4 regions of the Lysinibacillus sp. GW823-FHT06C08 genome follow, and region 1 is predicted to be linked to each of the others. Evidence: riboswitches for the same ligand, from Rfam matches in the RefSeq annotation. Region 1 holds a riboswitch; each other region holds the start of a gene.
What was found. A riboswitch is a leader RNA that binds a small molecule or an ion and turns the genes downstream of it on or off. The one in region 1 is predicted to bind S-adenosylmethionine.

Region 1 (4,475 bases):
CCCTCTACCTGTAAATCACGCACAAAAACAGGCTCGCGCTCAAATGTGTAGCCAATTACAATGCTAGCGATGCGCTCCCGTAAATCCTCAATGCTTGTTGCTAAACAGAACACTGCCATAATTTCGGAGGCAACCGTAATATCAAAGCCGTCTTCACGTGGCATGCCTTGAACAGGCCCTCCTAATCCGACAATCACTTTCCGTAATGAACGATCATTCAAGTCCATCACACGTTTCCAAATAATACGTCGTGGATCAATGTTTAAGACATTCCCTTGGTGGATATGATTATCAATAAATGCGGATAAAGCATTATTGGCTGTTGTTATCGCGTGAAGGTCACCAGTGAAGTGTAAGTTAATATCCTCCATTGGTACTACCTGTGCATAGCCTCCGCCTGTTGCGCCACCTTTTACGCCCATTACTGGACCAAGAGATGGTTCACGTAAAGCTACCATCACTTTCTTATTTAATTGATGAAGGGCATCAGCTAGTCCTACAGTCACAGTCGACTTCCCTTCACCTGCTGGGGTTGGACTAATAGCTGACACTAATACAACCTTTGCGTCCTCACCTTGAGCTGTAATTTTTAATGGGTCTATCTTCGCTTTGTAGCGGCCATACTGCTCAAGTGCATCCTCTGGAATACCTGCAGCATTGGCAATTTCCGTAATAGGTTTGATCACTGCTTGACTCGCGATTTCTAAATCTGTTAATGGTTGATTTTTCGTTGTCATTTGGCATCCTACTTTCTATGTTGTTCATTTCCATTATAGTCTTAATTGTGAAAAAAAAGAAAGTCAGATATGCTAGCATTCCGACAATCAATTGACATTTTTGTTCAATTCATGTATGTTCTAAGAGAAAATGCATTTTTTTCACATTTTCTCATTGATAGCACGACTTCTTTAACTTTATCTTACTTTCAAGCGCATTGGAGGCGAATGCTTATGCAACATGGGATCGTAAAGTGGTTCAATAATGAAAAGGGTTATGGCTTTATTGAATGTGATGATGGAGAAGATGTATTTGTACATTTTACGGGCATCCAGGAGGAAGGCTTCCGTACACTTGAAGAAGGTCAAAAGGTTTCATTTGATGTTGTGGAAGGCAATCGCGGCCCGCAAGCATCAAATGTTGTAAAATTATAAGCTAGAATATAGTAAGTGGATGAAGTATTTGAAAATGGCTCAATCCACTTTTTGCATGTTTGCACATAAAAATCCACTTCAACGATTGAAGTGGATTTTTAATTTATTTATTAATCCAATAAAAAGCACCTGGACACACTAATGTTTCCTTTGTTCGGTGTGGATCCTTTAATGTTACACCGATTGGCCCTTCTTTTAAATGACCGAGCGTCATGCTAGATGCTGAGGCTTCCTCATAAAAATCCAAGCGCATATTCGCTAGCTGTAGAGACATAAACTGCTCATGCTGCTCAAACTCGGGTAGTTGTAATACTTTCTGCCAAAGCTGCACCGTCTCCTCCACATCCTTGACAAAAAACTGAATGGATTCCATTGTAATGGCTTGTTTTTCATCAATCGCGCCACTAGCCTTTAATTGAGCCAAACGCTCCTCATCTCCATCTGCCCATTCAATTAAGAAAGGAAAATCCACTGAAAGGCCAGGTCTGCCAAAATGCAATAGCTTCCATTCGATTATCGTGCCGTCTGGTCTTGTGCGGCTACAAGCATCGGGACCATATACTTCATAGCCCAATGCACGCAATCGTTGACCATCGTCTTCAATATTTTTGGTGCGCAAGGCAATTCGTGAAAATCCTTGGCGCTCACGATCACGTTTAAACGTATAATGTAGGGAATATGGGTACAGGGCCGCTTGCTCAAATAAATCACGATCATAAATAGCGATTTGTTCAATATAGCTTAAGCCAAAATAACTTAGCGTATTGTAAGTCCCCCACATCGTGTGTTGACCACCGTTCACTGTATGGACATTTCGTTTATTGAAGAAAACCTTTATATTTTCCGGTGATTCTACTTGATGTACCAGATGATCAAAATATAAAGTCATGGCAATTCCCCTTTCTTTCCCCCATTAGCTTTACCTGGATGTGTAATTGATTTAATATTTACTTAAGAAAAGGAGTTACTATATGGTATGAAAAAAGTGCAATTTACCTACTAACTCCGTTAACTAATTTATTACTAACTATAAAGAGGTGATTTGAATGACAGATCATGTTGCTGCTTTTAAATTGGCATTAGGTAACTATCCTACAGGTGTAACAGTTGTTACAGCTTGTCATGAAACGAATCCAATTGGCTTAACCGTCAATTCTTTTGCATCTGTTTCTATTGATCCACTACTTATTTTATGGTCACTTGATAAAAAATCTCAGCTCCATCCTTACTTTATGAGTGCGGAAAAATTCGCTGTCAATATTTTAGCAAGTGATCAAGAGCAATTATGTACATTATTTGCAAGTAAAGTCCCAGATCGCTTTGCTCAAGCAAAATGGTCTACTTCTTCTTTAGGACTACCGATTTTACATGATACAGCAGCTATTTTACAATGTAAATCCTTTCAGCAAATAGATGCAGGTGATCATACTATTTTTATTGGCCAGGTGCTAGATATTACAAACTCTCAAAAGGAGCCCCTTCTCTATCATCGCCGTCATATCGGTCAGATTCCAAAAAGCTTCTATAGCTAATTGCCATAAAAAAAGGGCCACTTGTAAGCAACGGAAACCATGCTTATTGGTGGCCTTTTCACATCGTTCAACTGAAATGATCCTTTATTTCTTCTGAGGAAATCTCTGCTTTTCAAGCCTATTAATTTGAACAATTACACCATCCTGAATCGTAATATGCACTTCACCAAATTCAAGATTTTGAATGGCCTTTGCAATAGCCTCTAATTTCTTATCTTCTACCTTTGCCGACTGAGCCATACGATACACCCCTTCTTTTTCATCCTTGTTGTACAAAAGAGGCCAATGCATCAAACTGATTGATAGCCCCTCCTATCTCTCAGATACATCGGTTGGAAGTGGCACCTATGTTTCGGTTGCCGAGGCTTCATTGGGCCAAGTCCCTCCACCTATCTTGATAAGAGTACTGCGTTTCTTGAAAATAATTCTATAATTCTGTAATAAGATTGTCAATATAAAATATTAGAAAACCTAGCTGAATACTTTGTAATGATTATTTTAGATTAGAAAACTATCTATATCTAAAGTATTTTATGCCTAATCAACGAGAAATAGATGGCAATCCATTAATTTATTACGAACTCCATTTCCTCATCAAGAATTCAAGGGGACCTCGACGATGTTTAGCTCTCCACCAGACAGAAACAAGCACACATCCTACAAAGTAACAGCAGGCATATAGCATGGAAAAGGTAAGCGTCTGATTCTCCAACTTTTGGCAAACAATTAATATTCCAATCCCAATAAAAACATGGCCGACATAATGCGTTAAAGACAATTGTCCCGTAAAGATCAAAGCTTCAATTACTTTATTTTTACATGTCTCAACAAGATAGATGGAGCCCACGATAAGGACAATTGCCGACGCTGAGTTAGATAGAACATACATCATATTCGGTGGAATCGGTCCCGTATCAAATAAATACAATGCACTCTCTACATCTAATAAATGGATCGTTGTCATCTTAATAAATATCGTTGAAAAAGTCTCCGTCATTATGACTAGCAATAAGCCCATCACCAATAAGATTTTTCGTAATGAACGATTAGTTAAATCTAATGTGCCGATTACCATGCCAATTAGAAAGAAACAAATCCAGGGAAATAGTGGATGATAGCCATTAAACATCAAATTTCTTATAAATCCTGCCGGTGTCCAAAAATCAAGATACTCTAGTAATACATATGTTGGATGCCACCCAGCGAAGTAATTAAATTGAATTTGGAGCCATTGTGAAAGGATGAGGATGACACCGATTATGAACATCATCATTTTCTTGGATTGGGCAATCAAACATGCGGCAACAAACATATACACGCCATAATAATGTAAGATATCTCCTGTCCAGCCTACTGCATATAGGACTATTCCTATCACGAATAACAAAAACGACCTCTTCCACAAAGTAAGTCGATTCTTACGAAGAAGTATTGGGTCCTTAGTCTCTCTAGCCTGACGAGTCATTAAAGCTGTTCCTATTCCTGCTAGCATGACAAATACGGCCGAGGCACGCCCCTCAAATAGATTTTGTAAGGCCATCAACCATGTTGAACCATTCGTTGTAGAACCCGTTATGACTCCAAAATTGACAATGAACATACCAAACATGGCGAGAGCTCTTGCAAAATCAAGACCTTCAATGCGCCGATTATCATCTCTTATTGCCATCTTCGCCTCCTTGGATAACACTATGCACAGCCTCCTTCCAAATAGCTCTGTAGTCCAATTGGTTACCTGTTAACATGAAATTACCGATATTATCATAGACCAAGGCTAGCATCTGTGCCTTTG
Region 2 (4,475 bases), on a different contig from region 1:
CTCGTACAAAATAGTCATGTCAGTGCCTACCAAGTTAGCAAAAACTCTGGGATACCAAGAGCTAGAATCTATGACATATTAAATGGTCTTGTTGAGAAGGGATTCGTACTGAAAGAGGAAACGGCGGATCAAACGACTTATTCTTCCATTCCTGTCGAGATGTTTTTGCAGCAAGTTCAACAGCGGTGGCAATCGAATTTTACGTCGATTAGTGATCAATTAGAAAAACTAGAAACGAAAGAACAAGAAACGGAACCTAAAGTGTTAATGCTAAAAGGGAAGCAGACAATCATCAATTATTGTCAAACCTTATTAAAAAAAGCAGAGACAAAAGTCATCCTATCGATGTGGGAAGATATGTACGATGCCTTACGCGAGGATATCGAAGGGGTATCACAGCATGTGGAGGTGCATGGCATTACCTTATATGTCGGGGAACATCTGGCATCTATCGATCAGCACAGAGCCACACACTATACGAGAAAGACTTCTACACCCCATTGGTTTATTTTATCGGTTGATGGACATGAAATGATTTATGGTCACTCGCCGTCAAACCAGGAAACCGCTTTTATAACGAATGATCCTGTGCATATTTATTTATTAGAGGATTATGTTTGGCATGATGTTCTTATCAATCGACTAGTGAAGCGTGATGATAAAGAGCTTGAGGACTGGATTGCTAAAGAACGTAAAGCATTTTTCTTAGAGTAGCTATAAGGGAAGGGGAGCATCTTGAAAAAATGGATGTTGCCAGTATTGTTTTATGTATTATGGATTGGCGGATGTGATTCTGCACCGCTGCTAGTTCCACCTAAGATTCAGGAGCTAACCATCGTTCCTGACCATATCCAACAGCATATTATAGCTCAAGAAAGAATTCAGTTATTGTATGAAGATGACATGACGTACTATCTTGTCATGTTTTCGAAAGGAAATGTGCTAGCAAGTGTGGCAGCAAATGAAGATCGGTTAGTCATTCATTTCAAGGAAGGAAGCGAGCAAAAGAAAGAAGCTCAACCGTATGTCTATGCCATCAATAAAAACCCGAAGCTGACGATTATTGAGCTATATATTAACGGCAAAAGCATGGCGATAGATCGCATGACTATGATGTAATAAAAAAACCGAAATCCCTAAAAAAGAGATTTCGGTTTTTGTTGATATTAATAAAATACTTTATCTACATTGTATTTGGAGCGGAACGTATTAATCGCATATGTTTCATAAATTTCACGTTCCATAGGATCTTCTACTTCATAGACTTCAATTTTAAAGACCTCGTCACGATAGTTTTTCAACGGAGATACATTGTCTTCAAAATGTTTTTTAATGCGTTGACGAATTTTACGTGCTTTGCCGACAAATAATAGCTCATTCTTTTCATTATAGAATAAGAAAATGCCGCCTTTATCACGTGTGATTTTGTGGAAGTCGATGAAACCAAAGTATGGTGTAATTGGGACATCACCTGGTTTTACATCTTGTTCGCGTTGGCGAATGACTACATCTGGTTTTGGAAATTCAATATTAATCAAAGTATTCACGTTCCTCTCTATTACTAAAGATATATGGTAACATAATAGCGGCATGTTTACCATAAAATTTCATGTAGAATAACCATATACAGCAAGCTTAGTGTTTATCAAATGATTGGAGAACATGCATAGGAATAACAAAATATTCTATGAATTATTGATATTCTAACTAGTCCATGTTACAATTCAAGATAATTAAATAATCTTATCAAGAGAAGCAGAGGGATTTGGCCCGATGACGCTTCAGCAACCTCTAACAAATGTTAGAAAGGTGCTAATTCCAGCAAAGGTTTTTCCTTTGAGAGATAAGAGTGAACGTGAAAAAAATCCTTCTCATTCTATCTCATATGGAATGTGGAGGATTTTTTAATTTTTTCGAAAAAGGAGCAAAAAAAGAGAGGGGAACGCAAGATGCCAATTAATATTCCGAAAAATTTACCTGCTGGAGAACATTTACGTGAGGAAAAAATCTTCGTAATGGAAGAGGACCGTGCGAGAACACAGCAAATACGTCCATTAAATATATTAATCTTAAATTTGATGCCTGAAAAAGAAAAAACTGAGCTACAATTACTACGATTACTAGGAAATACACCATTACAGGTGAATATTACTTTTTTAAACACAGCTACTCATGAATCTAAAAATGTCAGTAAGTCTCATTTACAATTATTCTACACAACGTTTAACCAAATTCGTCATCGACGCTATGATGGTATGATCATTACGGGTGCGCCAGTAGAAAAAATGCCATTTGAAGAGGTTAACTATTGGCAGGAAATTGCTGAAATTATGGATTGGTCAAAAAAGAATGTGACATCCGTGCTACATATATGTTGGGGGGCACAGGCTGCTTTATATCATCATTATGGGATTGGAAAGGTCGAGCTTTCTGCTAAATGCTCCGGCGTTTATTCTCATGTGATTACTGATTTAACAGTAGATTTAGTACGAGGCTTTAGTGATTTATTTACAGCCCCTCATTCTCGCTATACATCTGTCTCGATTGACGAGGTTCGCAATCATCCAGACTTACGCTTATTATCCTATTCAGAGGATGCAGGTGTATTTATCGTGCAATCCAAAGATAATAAAAACATTATGATTACTGGTCATTTAGAATATGATGCGACAACATTAGCCGATGAATACAGTCGCGATGTTGCCAAGGGCATCCATATAGACGTTCCAGTAAACTACTTCCCAAATGATGATCCAGCAAAGGCACCGATGAATACATGGCGTGCCCATACGCATTTATTGTTCTCCAACTGGTTGAACTACTACGTATACCAAGAGACACCATATGAATGGGATTTTGTGGACGAAATTGAATATCATATTTAAATAACACTAAAAAGTCTAATTTCTTCGCTAAGCAGCTTGAAGGAATTAGACTTTGTTATTCTAGATTTTTCTTGTCAGAACTCGTTTTATCTGGTGGCGCCTGGTCGTCCTGTTTGGATGTAGCGTTGCCCGCTTCAGAATTGTCTTGAGTAGAGACTGGATTATCTGTTTTTTTCTGATTGGAAACTGTATTATCTGGTGTCGCCTGATTGTCTTGCTTGGAAGCCATAGTCGCAGGTTTAGCCTGATTAACTTGAGTGGTACCTGTATTAGTATCGTTCGCCTGATTATCCTGATTGGAATCTGTATTAACAGGTTTTGTCTGATTATCCTGATTGGAATCCGTATTAACAGGTTTTGTCTGATTATCCTGATTGGAATCCGTATTAACAGGTTTCGTCTGATTCTCCTGATTGAAATCCATATTATCAGGTTTCGTCTGATTGCCTTGATTAGAAACCGCATTACTCGCATCAGTCATTTGCCCCTGATTAGAATCCGCATGACCCATTTCAGTCGAATTACCTTGTGATTTTCGGTTACGAATAACAGCTACAATGAGTAGAAGTATGGGTAATAATATGGTGCAAACAAATGCATAAATTGGCCAAATCTCATCATTATAAATGTTGGAATGGACGATGTCTGGGTGAACAATTTGCGAAAGTCCGACCATAATAATACCCATTGGTAGGATAAGTGGACGGTGATCCTTCAATTTCATAATTTGTGCAATCCCGACAACAGTTGTATAGAAGTACATAAACGTTCGAATAAAAATGGATACAATCCACATAAAAGCCATGATAATTTCAATGCGCTGTAAAAAATTTCCGATAGAGATTCTTTGTGCTAGGGCATAGCTAGGGAAAGTTCGCGAAGCCGTGTTGGCTGGCCCTAATACTAAAATAGATAGAGTAATCAATGTTACTAGAACAAATCCACCGAGAAGCATGCCTATGTAAAATCCTTTCTTTGAGGATTGCTGGACATTGACACTAGCAGGGTAAATCATTAATAACATAACTAACGAAAAAGAGAAGACACTTACAAAGCGGATGATACTATATAAGATGGATGTTTTGGATGCTTCCATAATCGGTTGTATATTTTCAAACTTAATTTGTGGGGTGATACTGACAACAAAGAAAATAAAAATTAAGACAAACATAGGGAAAAGTATTTCTGCTGAACGAGCAAAGTTTTCTATCCCTAAATAGGTAGCATACATAATTATAATAATAAACAACAAGGCAAATGCCATAGTAGGCGTCTCTGGCATTACCTCTGTTTTCATAAAAGCACCAATAAAATACAGTAATTCTCCTCCCGCAAATAGGGTAAGAGAAAGGAAGCCCACCACTGTGATTTTTCCAAAAAAGCGACCGAGAAGTTTTTCATTTGCTTCAATAAAATTCAGTGTCGGTGTTTGGTCCCCTAACGTCACAAATAATTTCACAACAAGCAAACTAAGGACAACACCAATACTTGCAGCAATCCACGCATCTTGCTTACTAGAGCTTGCAATACTTGAAGGGATGATTAAGATGGCAGTACCGATAGAAAGGAGGAATGTGATAATTGTAAATT
Region 3 (4,475 bases), on a different contig from region 1:
CACTGAAAGTGAATATATTACATAATTATGGAGGGGTTTTTTGCATGAGCACACCGAAAGACTTACGTTACTCTGAAGAGCATGAATGGGTAAAAGTAGAAGATGGAAAAGTACGTATTGGTATTACGCACTTCGCACAATCTGAATTAGGAGATATCGTTTTCGTTGAACTTCCACAAGTTGGCGATGAAATCAAAACTGATGATCCATTCGGTAGCGTAGAATCAGTAAAAACTGTTTCTGAATTATATGCACCAATCTCAGGTACTGTAGTGGAAGTAAATGCAGATTTAGAAGATAGCCCAGAATTCGTTAATGAATCACCATATGAAAAAGCATGGATGATCGTCGTAGAGCCTGCTGATGCATCAGAAGTTGATAAACTTATGACAGCAGAACAATACGAAGAGATGACTGCAGAATAAGACAAGCCATAATCAAAAAACGTCGGAAACTACCGGCGTTTTTTATTATATAATAATGTATAAGTGGATATGTCTAAATGGAGGTGGCGTAATGTTCGATGGGAAATGCTTGATAGTAGAAGGACGTTCAGATAAGCTACAAATTGAGCCGATTTTGAACGAGAATGTTACAATACTATGTACGAATGGAACAATTGGAGTGCATCAATTAGAGGAGCTAATAGACCCCTATGAGGGCTGCGAGCTATTTACTTTTTTTGATGCTGATACTTCAGGCGATAAGCTACGCGCTTTAATGGACAGACATTATCCGGAAGCGGAGCATTTACGTACAATGCCGACATATAAGGAAGTAGAAACGACACCAAGAAAAGTGTTAGCAATGATTTTACTGCGTGCGCATTTCTCCATCCATAATGAATATATTTTATAAGGTTGCGTGAACTAAATGGAAGAATGGTCAAAAGAGCAGTGGGAGTGGGCTTTACAGTCGGGAGAAAAAGCTGCGTTTTATTTATATACACCGATGTGTGGTACTTGTGCAGTGGCATCGAAAATGATGTCAATTGTAGAACAACTATTACCTCACCTAAAACTAGGGAAAGCAAATATTAATTTTTTGGAGCAAATTGCTATTGAACATCAAATTGAAAGCGTCCCATGTTTACTTGTGTGTGATGGCGGCAAAGTGACAGAAAAGATTTATGCTTTTCAATCCGTACCATTTTTGTACGAATTGTTAAAAAAATCAATTGACTGAACTTTATTAGCGTGGTAAAGTAACAAATATATTACTAAAACATTAAATATATCGAACTCTTATAAAGAGCGGCGGAGGGAAGTGCCCTATGAAGCCCGGCAACCATCACATAGTGAAAAGGTGCCAAATCACTCAAAGATTTTTTCTTTGAAAGATGAGAGAACGGTTCAACGTATAATACGTGACCCCTTCTACTTGTCTATAAGTGGAGGGGTTTTTTTATATAAGAAAAGGAGTATTCGCTATGATACAGCTTCAAAATATAACGAAGAAATACAAAACAGCAAATGGCGAATTAACGGCAGTCAAAGATGTTAACCTTACTATTAATAAGGGTGAAATTTTTGGCATTATCGGCTATAGTGGCGCTGGTAAAAGTACGATGATTCGTTTACTTAATGGTTTAGAGAAACCAACAGCAGGAACAGTAACGGTGAACAATCAAGAATTTTCTTCGATTAAGGGTCAAAAGCTTAGAGCAGCTAGACAAAAGGTTAGTATGATTTTTCAACATTTTAACCTACTTTGGTCACGAACAGTTGCAGAAAACATTGCCTTCCCATTAGAAATTGCAGGTGTATCAAAAGCTCAACGTGAGGCACGGGTGAAGGAATTGATAGCACTTGTTGGCTTAGAAGGACGCGATCAAGCATATCCATCGCAGCTGTCTGGTGGACAAAAGCAACGAGTAGGGATTGCACGTGCATTAGCAAATAATCCAGAGGTTTTACTATGTGATGAGGCAACATCTGCACTAGACCCAGAGACAACAGATGCCATTCTTGATTTACTGGTAGATATTAATGAACGGTTAGGGTTAACGATTGTCCTCATTACTCATGAAATGCATGTCATTCGCAAGATTTGTCATCGTGTAGCAGTGATGGAGGCAGGCGAAATTGTAGAGCGTGGGGAAGTATTGCAAGTTTTCCAGGCACCTCAGGCAGCCATTACTAAGAAATTTGTAGCCCAAATTACAAATACAAAGGAAACACAGGATACAGTAGAACAAATCAAAGCAAATTATCCAACTGGACAACTTGTCAAATTGATTTTTGTTGGTGAAAAAACAGAACAGCCAGTTATTTCACATCTAGTGAAGCAATTCGATGTGGAAGTAAGCATCGTACACGGAAATATTTCACAAACGAAAAATGGTGCATATGGTACCCTCATAGTCCAAATTGATGGGTCGAAAGCAAATGTGACTGAAGCCTTAAGCTATTTAAATACAGTGGAAGTACAAACGGAGGTGATTGCAGATGCTAACTAATCTCTTTCCGAATGTAGACTGGGATAGCATGTGGCAGGCTACGTATGAAACATTATATATGACGGCCATTTCTACAGTTATTACATTTATTCTTGGGTTAGCTATTGGAATCGTCCTATTTTTAACAAGTCCCAATCAGTTATGGGCTAATAAAATTGTTAGCTTTTTAACAGGGTCACTCGTTAACATTTTCCGCTCTATCCCATTTATCGTGTTAATTATTTTATTAATTCCATTCACTAAGCTTTTACTAGGTACAATCCGTGGAGCTAATGCTGCTTTACCTGCTTTAATTATCGGTGCGGCTCCATTCTATGCACGTATGGTATTAATTGCGTTACGTGAGATTGATAAAGGTGTCATTGAAGCAGCTCGTTCAATGGGGGCAAAAACATCCACAATTATTTGGAAAGTTCTAATCCCTGAATCATTACCAGCACTAATTTCGGGTATTACGGTTACGGCTGTAGCACTTGTTGGATATACAGCAATGGCAGGGATAATCGGTGCAGGAGGTCTTGGGAACTTAGCCTTCCTAGACGGGTTCCAAAGAAATCGCCAAGATGTGACATTAATGGCAACTATTTTGATCTTAGTAGTCGTCTTTATTATCCAATGGATTGGTGATTTCATTACAGAAAAAATTGATAAACGTTAATAAAACTGAGGTTATTCCGGTTCTTGCCGCTAACATATTTTCATCAAAATAAAGGGAGTGTCATAAATGAAAAAGTTATTAACAGGATTATTTTTATCAATACTTGTACTAGCTTTAGCAGCTTGCGGTACTGATAATAAAGAGGATGCAAATTCAGCATCTGGTGATAAAACAGATAGTAAAGAAAACGTTACTTTAACAGTGGGAGCTTCTAATACACCGCATGCAGTAATTTTGGATAAAGCAAAACCGATTTTAGCTGAGAAAGGTATTGACCTTAAAGTAGAAACATATACAGACTATGTGCTACCAAACCAAGATTTAGAATCAAAAGAATTAGATGCAAATTACTTCCAACATATTCCATATTTAGAGTTACAAATTAAAGACAATGGCTATGACTTCGTCAATGCTGGTGGTGTTCATATTGAGCCAATCGGTATTTACTCAAAAAAATATAAATCTTTAGAGGAACTTCCTGAAGGTGCAACAATCTTACTTTCTAATTCTGTATCTGATCACGGTCGTATGCTGTCATTATTAGAAGCTAAGGGCTTAATTAAATTAAAAGATGGTATTGATAAAACAGCAGCAGAAATTAAGGATATAGAAGAAAATCCTAAAAACTTTAAATTTGATGCGAATACTGCACCAGAAATGCTTGTACAAATGTACGAAAACGACGAAGGGGACGCAGTACTGATCAACTCTAACTTTGCTATTGATAATGGCTTAAACCCAATCAAAGATGCGATTTCTCTTGAAGACAAAGAGTCGCCATACGTAAACATCATCGCAGTACGTGCGGGTGATGAATCAAGACCAGAAATTAAAACATTATTAGAAGTATTAACGTCTAAAGAAATCCAAGACTTTATTTTAGAAGAATGGAAAGGTGCAGTAGTACCTGTTCAATAATTTAAATAAAAGAGTACGTAAGTAGTGAAATACTTACGTACTCTTTTTCTTTTTTTAATGAATTTTGATAGCTTTCGGAAAGTGACTATTTACAAGTTGTCGATTTCCGAGGAAATAAAAAGGCTATATAAAATAGTTACAACAACTTATGTAATGTCTATTCTACGTGCTTCAAAGGATTGTTCTACCTAATCCCTCCAGTATCGGTGAAAACCAATGCTGAAGGGATTTTTTTAGAGTTTCAAAAAAGGAAAAAATGTTAATTTTCTATTTATTAACATTCTTCAGTGTCGCTTATCAACTTTTTCATCTACACTAATAAAGCGACTCTAAATATATTTACTAAATATCTGAATAAATAATGAACTTTTTTGTTCTAAATACTAATAAAGTAGGCGTTTTATCGTGAATGAAGGAATTATTTAGAAATTGTTTAGTTGC
Region 4 (4,475 bases), 1.3 Mb from region 1:
ATCAATATTGCTCGTCTCAGGCTTAATAAGCGTAATCATAATGAAAAATAAGGCTACTGACATAATAATCGAGAATGGGGCAGCATAAAGTAACCAAGCACCCCATGAAATATTCACATTAAATTGCTCTTGGATGAAATTCAAAGCAACCATATTTTGCGCTGCCGCAGTTTTAATACCGATATTCCAAATGGAGACGGCTTGTACAGAAGTAATAACGAGTAAAGCAGCAAGTCGACTATCACGTGGTAAACCGAATGCTGCGACCATTCCAAGAAGAATAGGGACTACTGCGCCAGCACGTGCAGTAGCTGAAGGAACAAAAAATGCAAGGGCAATTGAAACTAATATTGCACCGAAAACAATGGCTTTTGTTTTTGTTCCTACAAGTGAAAGAATCCAAAGAGCAAGTCGTTTATGCAAATTGGTAATTTGCATGGCTGCTGCTAGAAAAAGAGCCGCTGCTACTAGGGCCACGGCAGAGTTACTAAAACCACTTAATGATAGTTTTAAGGCGCTAGCAGTACCTAGTTGTGTTGTTGGATCATCCATGGATGGTGCAAGTCCTAGTAAAACAGTGACGAGTGCGATAATCATTGCAGAGCTAACAGGATATGAAACGGCCTCTGTTACCCACAGGATAACCGCGAAAGCTAAAATGGCTAAAGCGCGCTGTCCAGCTACAGGTAGCTCACCGTTATTAGGTAAAAAAATAATGATAATTAATAAAGCAAAAGCCAACCCAATCCATAAAGGCTTTAAATTACGCTTCGTTGTTGTTTGTTTAGGTGAAGACATATTTTCTCATCCCTTCTACGTCTACGTAAAAATGACGGTTATTATCCATAACATCGGCCAGTATAATGTTTTTTTAAGATAAGAATTCGTCCATTTGTTGTATAGAATGAAAAGAAGCAAAATATGTCTGTTTTACAGCTTTAATAGTAATTAAAGAGATAATTTATGGTCGTAAAAAATACAAATATCTCCTAAAAAATATTATTTCTTTTTCTTGAAGGCAGAAGTAACTTTAGGCTCGGTTCCATTGATTAAACGTTGAATATTTTCAATGTGCAAAATAATAGCAATAGCAAAAAGTAGAATGGTAATAATGGTCGGGCCAAGCCCAGGAATCCATAAATAAGTAGCGGTACAAAAAACGAGGTAAAACTCTAATACCCCAACAATTAAATAGTTCGTTGCAAAAGATAAAATAATAAATAGAATAAGTGCAAATAAACCAATCTTCCAATCAACCGCAAGTAAAATTCCAATGATAGAGGCAGTCCCTTTTCCACCATTGAAGCCCATATAAAAAGGGAAATTATGCCCCAAAATAACCCCTGCAGCTATCAAATAGGTGAGGAGCCATGTTTGTTCTGCTGTTAAATGTGTTGCATCTGTTAAATAAAAATGTGCACCGACGATGGCTACGACGCCTTTGCCAATATCGATAAGAGCTACTAAAACGCCATATTTCCAGCCGAGTGAAAGCGTAGCATTAGAGGCACCAGCATTGCCATGGCCAGCTTTTTTTAAATCAACCCCGGATAAAAATTGTGCCACTTTAGAGCCGTGAATACAGCCAATCAAATAGCCAACAACTAGAAAACAGATCACGGCTTTTACCATAAAAATACTCCTTTCAAATTTTTTTTAAAATAGTGTATGCGTTCTTACTACGTAAAAGAGCAGACAGAAGTTTCGGAAAAAATAAAATTTAGATGTTGACAGAAAAAAACTCTATGCTTATACTTTGTAACAACGATGGAAATTGAATCTCATACTCTTATCAAGAGCGGCGGAGGGATAGGCCCTATGATGCCCGGCAACCAGTAGGTGATGAACTTACTAAGGTGCTAATTCCTACAGATTCTTACTTGGATCTGGCAGATAAGGGGAGGAAAACTTGCAACCGCAACCCTCTTCTTAGCTGAAGAGGGTTTTTGTTTTCTACAGAAAAATCCTCCTCATCTCCGGTACCATCGTAAAAAAATAACCAAATGGAGGTACACAATGACAAATTTTAAACCAGAAACACTGCTGTTACATGGCGGTCAAGAACCAGACCCAGTGACGGGTTCTAGAACAGTTCCTGTTTACCGTTCAACTGCTTTCGTTTTTAAAGACACTGCTCATGCGCAACGTCTTTTTGCCTTAGAGGAAGCGGGAAACATTTACACGCGAATTACGAATCCGACAGTGGATGTTTTTGAAAAGCGTGTGGCTTTATTAGAAGGTGGGACGGCAGCAGTAGCACTTTCATCTGGTGCAGCAGCTATTGCATTTTCTATATTAAATCTAGCTGGAGCAGGAGATGAAATTGTAGCAGCCAGTTCTTTATATGGTGGTACGTATAATTTATTCGCTAATACATTACCAAACTATGGTATTAAAACGATTTTTGTAGATGAAACAAACCCAGAGAATTTTAAGGCTGCCATTACTGATAAAACAAAAGCTGTCTTCGCAGAAGTTTACGGTAATCCAAGCTTAAAGGTTTTAGATATTGAAGCTGTAGCTAAGATTGCACATGACAACAGCTTACCATTAATTATCGATAGTACATTTGCTTCTCCTTATGGTTCTACACCAATTGACTACGGTGCAGATGTGGTAGTTCACTCAGCAACTAAATGGATAGGTGGCCATGGGACAACTCTAGGCGGTGTTGTTGTAGACGCTGGTAAGTTTGATTGGACTAGTGGGCGATTCCCAGGCTTTACAGAGCCGGATGCTTCTTACCATGGTTTACGCTATGGAATAGATACAGCTTCTGCAGCATTTGCTACAAAGCTGCGTGTACAGCTGTTACGTGATTTTGGACCAACGTTAAGTGCAGATGCAGCTTTCAATCTATTACAAGGTTTAGAGACGCTTCATTTGCGTATCCCTAAACACAATGAAAATGCTTTAGCTGTGGCTGAATATTTACGTAACCACCCATCTGTGGAGTATGTAAATTATAATGGCCTGGAAGATTTTCCAACACATGAGTTGGCGAAAAAGTATTTAAAAAATGGCTTCGGCTCAGTGCTTACATTTGGCATTAAAGGTGGACGTGAAGCAGGACGAAAGCTTATTGATCATGTAAAGCTGTTTTCACATGTGGCAAATGTAGGGGATGCTAAGTCGCTAATTATCCATCCAGCATCTACTACACACCAACAATTATCAGCAGATGAACTAATTCAAGCTGGCGTAACCGAATCGCTCATTCGCTTATCAATCGGTTTAGAGGCAGTGGAGGACATCATTGCAGATTTAGAGCAGGCTATTACTCAGGCAACAGCAACAACTGAACAAACAGTAGAAGCGTAATATAGAGACAGGCGAGTGTTGTAGCGTTTACGTATTTTCTCATTCGAATAGCCTCATTTGGTATACGTCAAACGTTGCTACATTAACCAATTACCTCATCCGGTAATTATCAGAACCTTTTAAAAAATAATACCGAGTAATTTTATATGTATTATTGACTTTGTTAAAACCTTGTTATATACTTGGAATTAAGTTAAGTGTTCGGAAAAACCTCGTTGAAAAGGTAAATGTTTTCATAAGTGCTCCCCCCACTTTTGAATAGATAGGAGAGTAGTTACATAGCCAGTGGCTACTCTTCAAAAAAACTGATGATAAAGGAGTGTTTAAAATGGGTAATCTCTATAGTGCGCAAAACATTGCATCTTATCTAATTTATGAACTAAATGAAGGTCATGTATTTGTTAACAATCAATCCATTCAACACATCCTTACATTAGTGGAACATAAATGGCAGCAAATTTTTGGTCATTCAGCATATCAGGAACAGGTTTGCGCAGATGATATTGGCTATACGATTAAGGAAGTTTATGAGACATATGCGAAGTATGGTGTGAGCCACATCCAGCTTCCAGCAACAGAATTTTATTTGAAATACGGTACATTTCAATTAGTAGAACGTACGTATGCAATACCAAATTTTACAGAAGAAGAAATTAGTATTGTTCAACAAGCTTTAACACAATATCGTTTTCAATTGCTTTCAAAAGCGAGCTAAATAATCCCTCATATATTTAGGCTCATTCTCTGCTGCTACAGGGAATGAGCCTTTTTTATAGTAGTTTAATTATTTAGCTGGTTTATGGGTGTCTGAACATACATATATAATAGAAGAAAGACATCATTATTTGAGAGTAAAGAGTCAATATTTGTTCAAATTTTATGGATAAACTAAAAAAACGTATAGTAAAAGGAATGAAACCGATTTCTTTTGCACGTCTAGGGAAAACAAATGTCCTTCCTAGAAAGATTTTTCTTGTGTAAAGTATATATATGCGTTACAATTTTCTTTAAGTTAAATTTCGAATTATTTGAATTTGTATATGATCTAACATGTACTGAATATCAAAATTTATCCAAAATTAAGGGTTGGCTAAGGCCTGCGGTTGGTGTCAAATGATTTGGCACAACCCCACGGAGAGTTTGGCTTGATGAAA

Region 2: it holds a riboswitch for S-adenosylmethionine, as region 1 does, so the genes downstream of both, metA (homoserine O-acetyltransferase MetA) here and AC1Q6O_RS06740 (YezD family protein) in region 1, are expected to answer to the same signal.
Region 3: it holds a riboswitch for S-adenosylmethionine, as region 1 does, so the genes downstream of both, AC1Q6O_RS16855 (methionine ABC transporter ATP-binding protein) here and AC1Q6O_RS06740 (YezD family protein) in region 1, are expected to answer to the same signal.
Region 4: it holds a riboswitch for S-adenosylmethionine, as region 1 does, so the genes downstream of both, AC1Q6O_RS00580 (O-acetylhomoserine aminocarboxypropyltransferase/cysteine synthase family protein) here and AC1Q6O_RS06740 (YezD family protein) in region 1, are expected to answer to the same signal.

Annotation. Positions count from the first base shown of each region.
Region 1 is NZ_JBXAHN010000001.1:1,434,701-1,439,175, reverse strand. It holds gene AC1Q6O_RS06760 (formate--tetrahydrofolate ligase) at 1-737, opposite strand, end outside; gene AC1Q6O_RS06755 (cold-shock protein) at 951-1,151, shown strand; gene AC1Q6O_RS06750 (VOC family protein) at 1,255-2,040, opposite strand; gene AC1Q6O_RS06745 (flavin reductase family protein) at 2,198-2,683, shown strand; gene AC1Q6O_RS06740 (YezD family protein) at 2,768-2,959, opposite strand; SAM riboswitch class I at 2,993-3,087, opposite strand; gene AC1Q6O_RS06735 (DUF418 domain-containing protein) at 3,258-4,352, opposite strand; gene AC1Q6O_RS06730 (TetR/AcrR family transcriptional regulator) at 4,336-4,475, opposite strand, start outside.
Region 2 is NZ_JBXAHN010000008.1:151,005-155,479, forward strand. It holds gene AC1Q6O_RS17885 (TrmB family transcriptional regulator) at 1-714, shown strand, start outside; gene AC1Q6O_RS17890 (hypothetical protein) at 736-1,119, shown strand; gene AC1Q6O_RS17895 (nucleotide excision repair endonuclease) at 1,167-1,538, opposite strand; SAM riboswitch class I at 1,741-1,850, shown strand; gene metA (homoserine O-acetyltransferase MetA) at 1,950-2,885, shown strand; gene AC1Q6O_RS17905 (GerAB/ArcD/ProY family transporter) at 2,941-4,475, opposite strand, start outside.
Region 3 is NZ_JBXAHN010000007.1:212,971-217,445, forward strand. It holds gene gcvH (glycine cleavage system protein GcvH) at 45-425, shown strand; gene AC1Q6O_RS16845 (toprim domain-containing protein) at 517-858, shown strand; gene AC1Q6O_RS16850 (thioredoxin family protein) at 874-1,185, shown strand; SAM riboswitch class I at 1,242-1,346, shown strand; gene AC1Q6O_RS16855 (methionine ABC transporter ATP-binding protein) at 1,430-2,458, shown strand; gene AC1Q6O_RS16860 (methionine ABC transporter permease) at 2,448-3,116, shown strand; gene AC1Q6O_RS16865 (MetQ/NlpA family ABC transporter substrate-binding protein) at 3,183-4,034, shown strand.
Region 4 is NZ_JBXAHN010000001.1:112,798-117,272, forward strand. It holds gene AC1Q6O_RS00570 (DASS family sodium-coupled anion symporter) at 1-798, opposite strand, end outside; gene AC1Q6O_RS00575 (glycerol-3-phosphate acyltransferase) at 1,000-1,632, opposite strand; SAM riboswitch class I at 1,787-1,900, shown strand; gene AC1Q6O_RS00580 (O-acetylhomoserine aminocarboxypropyltransferase/cysteine synthase family protein) at 2,017-3,321, shown strand; gene AC1Q6O_RS00585 (hypothetical protein) at 3,650-4,036, shown strand.